DNA from 3 places in the Cupriavidus sp. FW306-1B-F12B genome. Region 1 is predicted to be linked to each of the others. Evidence: predicted binding sites of a transcription regulator. Region 1 holds the regulator's gene; each other region holds the start of a gene.
The links. Region 1 encodes sigma-54, which starts transcription at its own class of promoters, with help from an activator protein. Its sites were predicted from a motif close to TGGCANGNAANCTGCTTT; they were not measured.
Positions count from the first base shown of each region.

Region 2: a site for sigma-54 is predicted at 1,944-1,961, ahead of AC3WLE_RS29510 (pilin). Genes of this name have one in related genera too.
Region 3: a site for sigma-54 is predicted at 1,655-1,672, ahead of AC3WLE_RS07935 (ethanolamine ammonia-lyase subunit EutB). Genes of this name have one in related genera too.

Region 1 covers NZ_JBYSXC010000009.1:61,515-64,773, forward strand. The annotation lists gene ptsN (PTS IIA-like nitrogen regulatory protein PtsN) at 1-4, opposite strand, end outside; gene hpf (ribosome hibernation-promoting factor, HPF/YfiA family) at 461-811, opposite strand; gene AC3WLE_RS16650 (RNA polymerase factor sigma-54) at 860-2,341, opposite strand; gene lptB (LPS export ABC transporter ATP-binding protein) at 2,476-3,259, opposite strand, start outside.
Region 2 covers NZ_JBYSXC010000026.1:18,217-21,475, forward strand. The annotation lists gene sucD (succinate--CoA ligase subunit alpha) at 1-779, shown strand, start outside; gene AC3WLE_RS29505 (TerC family protein) at 1,014-1,709, shown strand; gene AC3WLE_RS29510 (pilin) at 1,990-2,520, shown strand; gene AC3WLE_RS29515 (PglL family O-oligosaccharyltransferase) at 2,621-3,259, shown strand, end outside.
Region 3 covers NZ_JBYSXC010000003.1:357,857-361,115, forward strand. The annotation lists gene AC3WLE_RS07925 (FadR/GntR family transcriptional regulator) at 1-562, shown strand, start outside; gene AC3WLE_RS07930 (AI-2E family transporter) at 608-1,645, opposite strand; gene AC3WLE_RS07935 (ethanolamine ammonia-lyase subunit EutB) at 1,850-3,232, shown strand; gene eutC (ethanolamine ammonia-lyase subunit EutC) at 3,243-3,259, shown strand, end outside.

The DNA.
Region 1 (3,259 bases):
TCATGGGCGATGCGCAGGATTTCAGTTAGCGGGCGGACCGCCCCGCCGGGCAGTGGGCTGGCTCCGGCCTGCCGTTGGCCTGGCCGGAGGCGTCCGGCCCATTATAGAGCAGCGACTACTCCCGCATTGTGCAGCGCAACGGGGCAAGCCGGTGCAGAACGATACATGGTGATGCAATCGTGCCTCCGCGGCGGGGAGCCGGTGCACCGGTGCGGGGCACGGCCAGGATTCCCTCTCTTTGTATGGCGCAGCATACACCTTGGCGCAGCGCTTGCGAACACCCTTGCTCATTCGGGTGAAAAGCATTGGCTCCGGCGCCACAGCCGGGCCGCGCCGCCAGTGCGGGCGCGGCATGCCGGCGGCAACCGGGAACGCGAGGGCGCAAAAAAGCCGCGCTTCATGGCGCGGCTTGCCTGTTCAATCCTGATTCAGCAGCCCGCTGCGGGGCTGCCGGGCACGGTCATTGCTGCATTTGCGCTGCGGCCATCTGGTACTTGACCGCTTCGCGGTCGTGGCCTTGCACGCGATCCTTGTAGCGGATCACCTGACGGTCCAGCTTGTCGACGAGTGCGTCGATCGCTGCATACAGGTCTTCGTGATGCGCTTCGACAAAGATGTCCTTGCCCTTGAGATGTAGATTGATTTCCGCGTACTGACGCCGGTCCTTTTCCTTATGGTTGTCGACAGAGAGCAGCACACTAACGCCAATGACTTGATCGAAATGCCTGACGATTCGCTCCAGCTTCGTTTCCACGTACTCACGCAGAGGGGGCGTGATGTCCAGGTGGTGTCCACTGATCTTGAAGTTCATAGCGCTTCTCCTTCTGAAAGAGCCTCACCAGGCAGGCGGTGGGCTCGGCTACAAAGACTTGCGGAGATTGACTGCGGGGATCTTCAGGGCTTCGCGATACTTGGCAACGGTGCGGCGTGCGACAACGAAGCCTTGTTCGCCCAGCAGTTCGGCAATGCGACTGTCGGAAAGGGGATTCCTCGGGTCTTCGGCTCCTATCAGTTGCTTGATCAAGGCGCGGATGGCCGTTGATGAAGCCGCGCCACCGGTTTCGGTGGACACGTGGCTGCCGAAGAAGTACTTCAGTTCGAAAGTACCCATCGGCGTTGCCATATATTTATTGGTCGTCACCCGGGAGATGGTTGACTCGTGTAAACCCAGTGTATCGGCAATCTCCCGCAAAACCAAGGGGCGCATGGCGATTTCGCCGTGGCTGAAAAAGTTCTTTTGACGCTCGACAATGGCCTGCGAGACACGCAGGATTGTGTCGAACCTCTGCTGGATGTTCTTGATCAGCCAGCGCGCCTCCTGCAGCTTCTGCTGCAGCCCGGCGGTGCCGGACTCACCCTTCGCGCCACGCAGGATTTGTGCATACATGTCATTGATGCGCAGCCTCGGCATCACATCCGGATTGAGCTGCGCGATCCAGCCGCCGCCACCCTTGCGCACGAACACGTCCGGCACCACGAAGTCCGCCTCCGGGCGGCTGTATGCATGGCCGGGGTAGGGCGCCAGCGAGCGGATCAGTTCGTGTGCGGACTTCAGCGCCGCTTCATCGACCTGCAGCGCCTTCTTCAGCCGCGTGTAGTCGCGTACTGCGAGCAACTCCAGGTGGTTGGTCACGATGTTCAGGGCCAGTTCGCGCTGCGGGTGCGTCAGGCGCCGCAACTGCAGGGCCAGGCACTCGGCGGCGTTGCGCGCGCCCACGCCGGGCGGGTCGAAGCTCTGCAGCAGCGTGAGGATGGCGTGGACTTCCTCGATCTCGAACTCGAGTTCTTCCGGCAACTCCGTGCAGATTTCCTCAAGCGATGCGCTCAGGTAGCCATCATCGTCGAGTGATTCGATCAGGAAGATGGCCAGGCCCTTGTCGCGCGCGGAGATCTTCAGCGGCGTGAGCTGTTCCATCAGGTACTCGCGCAGCGTGGGCTCGGCTTCACGCAGCTGCATCGGCGTTTTTTCATCCTCGTCGCCCTGGGGGCGGCGGGCAAAGTCGTCCAGGCTCCAGTCGCCGCTGCCATAGTCGTCGCCGTTGCCGCTGTCGCCATAGCTGTCGTCGTCAGCCGCGCCATCGGCGCGGGCCTCGCCATTGCCCTGCGGCTCTGCCGGCGCGGGCGCCGGTGCGCTCTGCAGGTTGACCGAGCCGTCGGCCGCAACGCGCAGCGGGCTTTCGATCCAGTCGTTCTCACGTTCGAGCAGAGGGTTTTCCGTCAGCGCCTGTTCGACCTCTTGCTGCAGTTCCAGCGTGGAAAGCTGCAGCAGCCGGATCGACTGCTGCAGTTGCGGGGTCAGGGCCAGATGCTGGGAAAGGCGGAGCTGTAGCGACGGTTTCATGCGACCTATTCTATGCGCATCTTTCCGTTGTTGGAACGGAAATTGCTATCGCTTATGCGGTCTGATCGCTGCTGGCTGTGGCAGGCCCACGTGCGCCCGCGAATAGGCCTGCCGCTCCATGGCAGGCCGCTGCATCACATGCGGAAGTTCTCGCCCAGGTAGACGCGCCGCACTGCGTCATTGGCGATGATTTCCTCGGGCTGGCCCGCGGCCAGCACCGTGCCTTCGCTGATGATGTAGGCGTGGTCGCAGATGCCGAGCGTCTCGCGCACGTTGTGGTCGGTGATCAGCACGCCGATATTGCGCGCCTTGAGGAAGCTGACGATGCGCTGGATCTCGCCCACGGCGATCGGGTCCACGCCGGCGAAGGGTTCGTCCAGCAGGATGAAGCGCGGCGACGACGCCAGCGCGCGCGCGATTTCCACGCGGCGGCGCTCGCCGCCCGACAGCGACAGCGCCGGGTTGTTGCGCAGGTGCGCGATCTGCAGGTCGTCGAGCAGCGAATCGAGGCGGCGCTCGATCTCGGCCTTGGCCAGCGGCTTGCCCTTGTCCAGCTGCAGCTCCAGCACCGCGCGGATGTTCTCTTCGACGTTGAGCTTGCGGAATACCGAGGCTTCCTGCGGCAGGTACGACAGCCCCATGCGCGCGCGCTCGTGGATCGGCAGGCCGCTGATGTGGTCGCCGTCGAGCACGATATCGCCTTCGTCCAGCGCCACCAGGCCCACGATCATGTAGAACGACGTGGTCTTGCCCGCGCCGTTGGGCCCGAGCAGGCCGACCACCTCGCCGCTCTTCACGTCGAGCGAGACGTCCTTGACCACCGTGCGCGAGCCATAGCGCTTCTTCAGGTGGCGCACGACCAGGGTGCTGCCGCCGGCAAGGACGGTGGAGGCTTCGACGGAAGGCTTGTCGGCGATG
Region 2 (3,259 bases), on a different contig from region 1:
AGAACGCCTTCGTAGCAGGCGTGAACCCGAAGAAGGCCGGCGAAGACTTCGAAGGCATTCCCATCTACGCCAGCGTCAAGGACGCCAAGGCCCAGACCGGCGCCACCGTGTCGGTCATCTACGTGCCGCCCGCAGGCGCCGCTGCCGCGATCTGGGAAGCCGTTGAGGCCGACCTGGACCTGGTGGTCTGCATCACCGAAGGCATCCCCGTGCGCGACATGATGGAAGTCAAGGACCGCATGCGCCGCGAGAACAAGAAGACCCTGCTGCTGGGACCGAACTGCCCGGGCCTGATCACGCCGGACGAAATCAAGATCGGCATCATGCCGGGCCATATCCACAAGAAAGGCCGCATCGGCGTGGTGTCGCGCTCGGGCACGCTGACGTACGAAGCCGTGGGCCAGCTGACCGCGCTGGGCCTGGGCCAGTCGTCGGCTGTCGGCATCGGTGGCGACCCCATCAACGGCCTGAAGCACATCGACGTGATGAAGATGTTCAACGACGATCCGGAAACGGACGCCGTGGTCATGATCGGTGAGATCGGCGGTCCGGACGAAGCTAACGCGGCTTACTGGATCAAGGAAAACATGAAGAAGCCGGTGGTTGGCTTCATCGCTGGCGTGACCGCGCCTCCGGGCAAGCGCATGGGCCACGCCGGCGCGCTGATCTCGGGCGGTGCCGATACCGCCCAGGCCAAGCTGGAAATCATGGAAGCCTGCGGTATCAAGGTGACCAAGAACCCGTCGGAGATGGGCCGCCTGCTGAAGGCAATGCTGTAAGTTGTACCTCCTCATTCCCGCTAGCGCGGGGATGAAGAACCAGACAATGCCCCCGCCCGTGCGGGGGCATTGTCGTTCTGGAGGACGGCTCGGCGTGGCTTCCGGCACGAAACATTACAAGATTGAAATCTAATCGAAAGGTTCGTGCGGTAAACAGTCATGTCCGTGTTTCGAGACATCCGAAATCCCGTCAGATGACGGGTGTGCCACCTATAAAATTCGAGGAGCCCTCTCGTGGAACTGCTGTCTTCCACCACATTCTGGATTGCGTTGGGATCGATCATCCTGACCAATATCGTCCTGTCCGGCGACAACGCGGTGGTGATCGCGCTCGCCTCGCGCAACCTGCCGCCCGCCCAGCAGAAGAAAGCCATCTTCTGGGGCAGCGCCGCCGCCATCATCATGCGCGTGGTGCTGACCGTGGCCGCGGTCAAGCTGCTGAGCCTGCCGTACCTGAAGATCGTCGGCGCCGTGCTGCTGGTCTACATCGGCGTGCAACTGCTGACCGGCGATGACGACGAGGAAGGCCACGACGGCAAGGACAATATCTGGGCCGCCATCCGCACCATCCTGATCGCGGACCTGGTGATGTCGCTCGACAATGTGGTGGCCGTGGCCGCCGCCGCGCAGAAGGGCCCCGAGGGCAGCCAGCTGATGCTGCTGATCATCGGCCTGGGCCTGTCGATCCCGCTGATCGTGTTCGGCAGCACGCTGCTGCTCAAGGTCATGGAGCGCTTCCCGGTCATCATCGTGCTGGGCGCCGCGCTGCTGGGCTACCTGGCCGGTGAAATGCTGGTCAGCGACCCGGTCGACGCCGCCTGGTTCGAAGTCCACGTGCCGCATGCCCACCTGGTATTCGGCGCCGCCGGCGCGATCCTGGTGGTGATCATGGGCAAGCTGCTGAGCCGCCGGTCGGCGCAGGCCGCCTGACGAGGTTCCGCCCAGGCGAGAAGGGCGGCCAGCGGGCCGCCCTTTTTCATTGGTGCGCCGGCAAGGCGGTCGTCGGTGCCTTGGCCAACTAACTCATGTGAGTGATCGCACATTTTGTCGGTTTGCGCGGTGGTAGGGGGGTGCAAGTGACAAATTCTGGCGCATACGGCATGCATACCCCTGATGGGTGACGAAATTTGTCGCTTTTCACCCCCTACGGATGGGGGATGCCGCTGGCACGCTTACTGCTCAATAGTCCCCGCGTCACGAAACCGAAGACGTGCAACGCTTAACCAAAATCTCTTCGAGGGGTCAAATCATGCAACGGGTACAACTGAAGAAACTGGGCCGTCGTGTCCAGAAGGGCTTTACGCTGATCGAACTGATGATCGTGGTGGCGATCGTTGGTATCCTGGCGGCCATTGCAATTCCGCAGTATCAGGATTACACGCGACGCGCACGCGTCTCTGAAGGCATTGCACTGGCTTCCTCGGCGAAGACGGCGGTTACAGAAACTTTCCAGTCGCGCGGGATTGGCGCCATGATCGCCGCCACCGGTTGGGTCGCGCCGGCCGCGACGCCGAGTGTTAACAGCGTCGCTATCGCAGATACAGGCGTGATCACCATCACTTACAATCAGGCTGTTATGGGAACGGCGGCCGCACCGACGCTCTTGTTCACTCCCGTGGACGCCGCTGGCGCAGCGATGGCCCTAGACGTGGCCGCTGGAGCAACTTGGCCCAACCAGTGGAGCTGCTCCCTCGGCGGCACCCTGCCGAACAACCTGCGTCCGGGAAACTGCCGCCCGTAACGACAGGATTGACGTAGGTTGTATGGAAAGCGCCTTCGGGCGCTTTTTCTTTGTTCACCCTGCAAGCTATCATGCGCCTTTTCCCTAAACAGCCGCGCTAATGCTGCCGTCCAGGACCTTCCTACCGTCGGCCGCCCTTTTCGCAGCAATCTTCGTCCCGCTGCTAATCTCCCGGCACACGCTGCCGCTGGCGACGTTCTACGGCGAATGGACCGCCGCGCTCTGCGCGCTCGCCGTCCTCGCTATCCATGCGGGTCGCCGCCCCGTGGCATCGCCTGGAGTGTCGCTGCCGTGGGTGACACTGCTGTTTCTCTGGCTGGTCGCCGTCGGACTTGTCTTGGGCGCCACTGGCCATCACGACATCACCGGTAGCCGCCTCACCACCATCCTCACGCTGTTCCTGGGCGCAGCGGTGACATGCGCCGCATGGTCGTACCGAGGCACGTCTGCGGCATCCACTCAGAACATCGGCGACACTCTCGCCACCGCCTTCCTCATCGCCGGCCTGCTGGGTACCCTCACGCAATGGGTGCAGTTGTTCCATCTCGAACCCCGTGCCTTCGGCCTCGTCTCCAGCTACTTTTACGACAGCAACCGCCGCCTCTGGGGCAACCTGAACCAGCCCAACCACCAGGCCACCGTTGAGGGCCTGGCGTTGGTGGCGTCAATGTGGCTGGCCTCGCGCGGCCGCCTGCGTTTCCCGATGTGGCTCGCCGCCGTGGCCCTGCTGGAAAGCGGC
Region 3 (3,259 bases), on a different contig from region 1:
CGAGGCGATCCAGCGCCTCGCCGCGCGCGGCCTGCTGCAGAGCCGGCGCGGTGCCGGGGTCTACGCCACCGACCAGCTGCGCGCCGGCATTGCCTCGCCCTGGGGCCAGCTGGTGGCCGACCACCCCGCACTGCGCGACGACATCCTGGAGTTCCGCCGCGTGCTGGAGGGCGCGACCGCGTATTTTGCGGCGCTGCGCGCGGATGCCGCTGACGTGAAGCGGATCCGCGCCCTGATGGCCGAGCTGGAACGCGCGCGCGCCGCCGACGACAAGCAGGCAGAGGCCGATGCCGATGCGCAGCTGCACGACGCCATTGCCCAGGCCTCGCACAACACCATGTTCCTGCACCTGCATACCAGCGTGATCGGCATGCTGCGCGAGCACATCACCATCAATGGCACCGGCCTGCGCGAACAGGACGACGGCGCGTCAGACCTGCTGCTGCTGCAGCACCGCACGCTGTGCGATGCGATTTGCGCGCGGCGCCCGGAAGAGGCGCGCACCGCCATGCAGACCCATATCGACTTCGTGCGCAGCCGGGTGGAGCAGGACGGCGCCTGAGCAGGTATTGGTCCTACCAGCGCCGCGGCGAGCCGGCTGCGGCACTCAGATCAGTCCGGCGCCGGCCAGTTCCCGCTTCAGGTAGGCATAGAAGATCGGTCCGGCGATCACGCCCGGGATGCCGAACAGCGTTTCCATCAGCAGCATCACCATCAGCAGTTCCCACGCCGCGGCCTGGATGCGCGCACCGATGATGCGCGCGTTCAGGAAGTACTCCAGCTTGTGGATCACCACCAGGAACACCAGCGACGCCACCGCGATCGGCAGCGACACCGACAGGGAGGCCACCACGATGGCGGTATTGGAAATCAGGTTGCCCAGCACCGGCAGCAGCCCGGCAACGAAGGTGATCACCACCAGCGTCTTGGTCAGCGGCAGGTGCACGCCAAAGAGCGGCAGCACCAGCAGCAGGTAGATCGCCGTCAGCACGGTGTTGATGGTGGAGATCTGGATCTGCGCGAAGATGAACTGCGAGAACGCCTGCTGCAGCGCGCGTGCGCGCGCCACCAGCGCCGCGGCCAGCGGACGGCGATTGGGCCGAACCACCGCGCGATACAGCGCCACCATCGCGCCGATCACCAGCCCGATCAGGATATGCACCAGCGTGCGCAGCACCTCGGCGCCCAGCTTCTGCGCCATCGCGGCATGCTCGCGCAGCGTCTCGATCAGCGTGTTGGCCAGCTCGTCCACGCCCTTGGGCAGCGCATCGCTAAGCCACGGCGGCATCTGCCCGCGCGAGCGGTCGATGATGTCGGCCACATGGTTGAGCAGCCCGTCCAGGGTATTGCCCTCGCCACTGACAAAGCGCACCAGCAGCCAGCCCGCCAGCGTCAGCCCCAGCAGGATCAGCGCCGACAGGATGGCCACGGCCAGGGCGTCGTGGCGCTGGTGCAGGCGCTGCAGGCGCGGCGCCAGCACGTCCACCAGCGAGTACAGCAGCAGCCCGGACAGCAATGCCGCCACCAGGTTGGCGTGGAGCACGGTCCACAGCGCCAGGGCGGTCAGCAGGTAGGCGACGGTGCCGACGCTGTACCACGCGGCCGGCAGCAAGCGCGGGGTGGTGGTCGGGTCGGGGTCTTTCATCGAGGTCTCCGGCATGCAAATTGCTCAAAATTTATTCTGAATTCTCGCCGATCCAGATGTTGTTCCTGAGTCAGGCCGTGTGCGCTGAGGCGATGTTGGCATCACGGCACACGCAAAGGCTGTCTATATTAGGGGGAATCGCGCCCGGCAAGGCGCCCGGCGCACCGCTGTCATCGTTTTCCCCAGAGTCCAGGAACGGAACGCATGGCCTACACCCACACCATCGGCACCCACCGCCACGTCTTTGCCGACCTGCGCACGCTGCTGGCCCGGGCCAGCCCGGCGCGCTCCGGCGACGCGCTGGCGGGCGTTGCCGCGGCCAGCGAGCAGGAGCGGATGGCCGCGCGGCTGGCGCTGGCTGAGGTGCCGCTCAAGCAGTTCCTGACCGAGGCGCTGGTGCCGTACGAGGACGACGAGGTCACGCGCCTGATCCTGGACCGGCATGATGGCGCGGCCTTTGCCGCCATCGGCGCCACTACCGTGGGCGACCTGCGCAACTGGCTGCTGCTGCATGAAACCGACAGCGCCACGCTGGCGCGGGTGGCGCCGGGCATCACCCCGGAGATGGCCGCCGCGGTCAGCAAGCTGATGCGCAACCAGGATCTGGTGGCGGTGGCGCGCAAATGCCAGGTGGTGACGCGCTTTCGCAGCACGGTGGGGCTGCCGGGCCGGCTCTCGGTGCGGCTGCAGCCCAACCACCCGACCGACGATCCCAAGGGCATTGCCGCGTCGATCATCGACGGGCTGCTCTATGGCTGCGGCGATGCCACCATCGGCGTCAACCCGGCTTCGGACAACCTGGGCGCCATCGTCTCGCTGCTGCGCATGATCGACGAGCTGCGCAGCCGCTTCGACATCCCCACGCAATCCTGCGTGCTGACCCACGTCACCAATACCCTGCGCGCGATCGGGCAGGGCGCGCCGGTGGATCTGGTGTTCCAGTCGGTGGCCGGCAGCGAGCGCGCCAACGCGGCCTTCGGCATCAGCCTGGCGCTGCTGGCCGAGGCGCACGACGCCGCGCAGGCGCTGGCGCGCGGCACCGTTGGCGACAACCTGATGTACTTCGAGACCGGGCAGGGCAGCGCACTGTCGGCCAATGCGCACCACGGCGTCGACCAGCAGACCATGGAGGCGCGCGCCTACGCGGTGGCGCGCGCGTTCGCGCCGCTGCTGGTCAATACGGTGGTGGGCTTTATCGGTCCCGAATACCTGTACGACGGCAAGCAGATCATTCGCGCCGGTCTGGAAGACCACTTCTGCGGCAAGCTGATGGGGGTGCCGATGGGCTGCGACGTCTGCTACACCAACCATGCCGAGGCCGACCAGGACGACATGGACACGCTGCTGACGCTGTTCGGCGTGGCCGGCATCAATTTCATCATGGGCGTGCCCGGCGCCGACGACATCATGCTGAACTACCAGAGCACCTCGTTCCACGATGCGCTGTACCTGCGCGAGGTGCTGGGGCTGCGCCCCGCGCCGGAGTTCGAGGCCTGGCTGCAGCGCATGGGCATTGCCGATGCCAGCGGCAGGCTGCTCGAGCCCGCCGCGCGCCAGCCGCTGCTGCAGATGGCCCACAGCCTGTAAGGTGCAGCCGATGACGGACAGACGCCC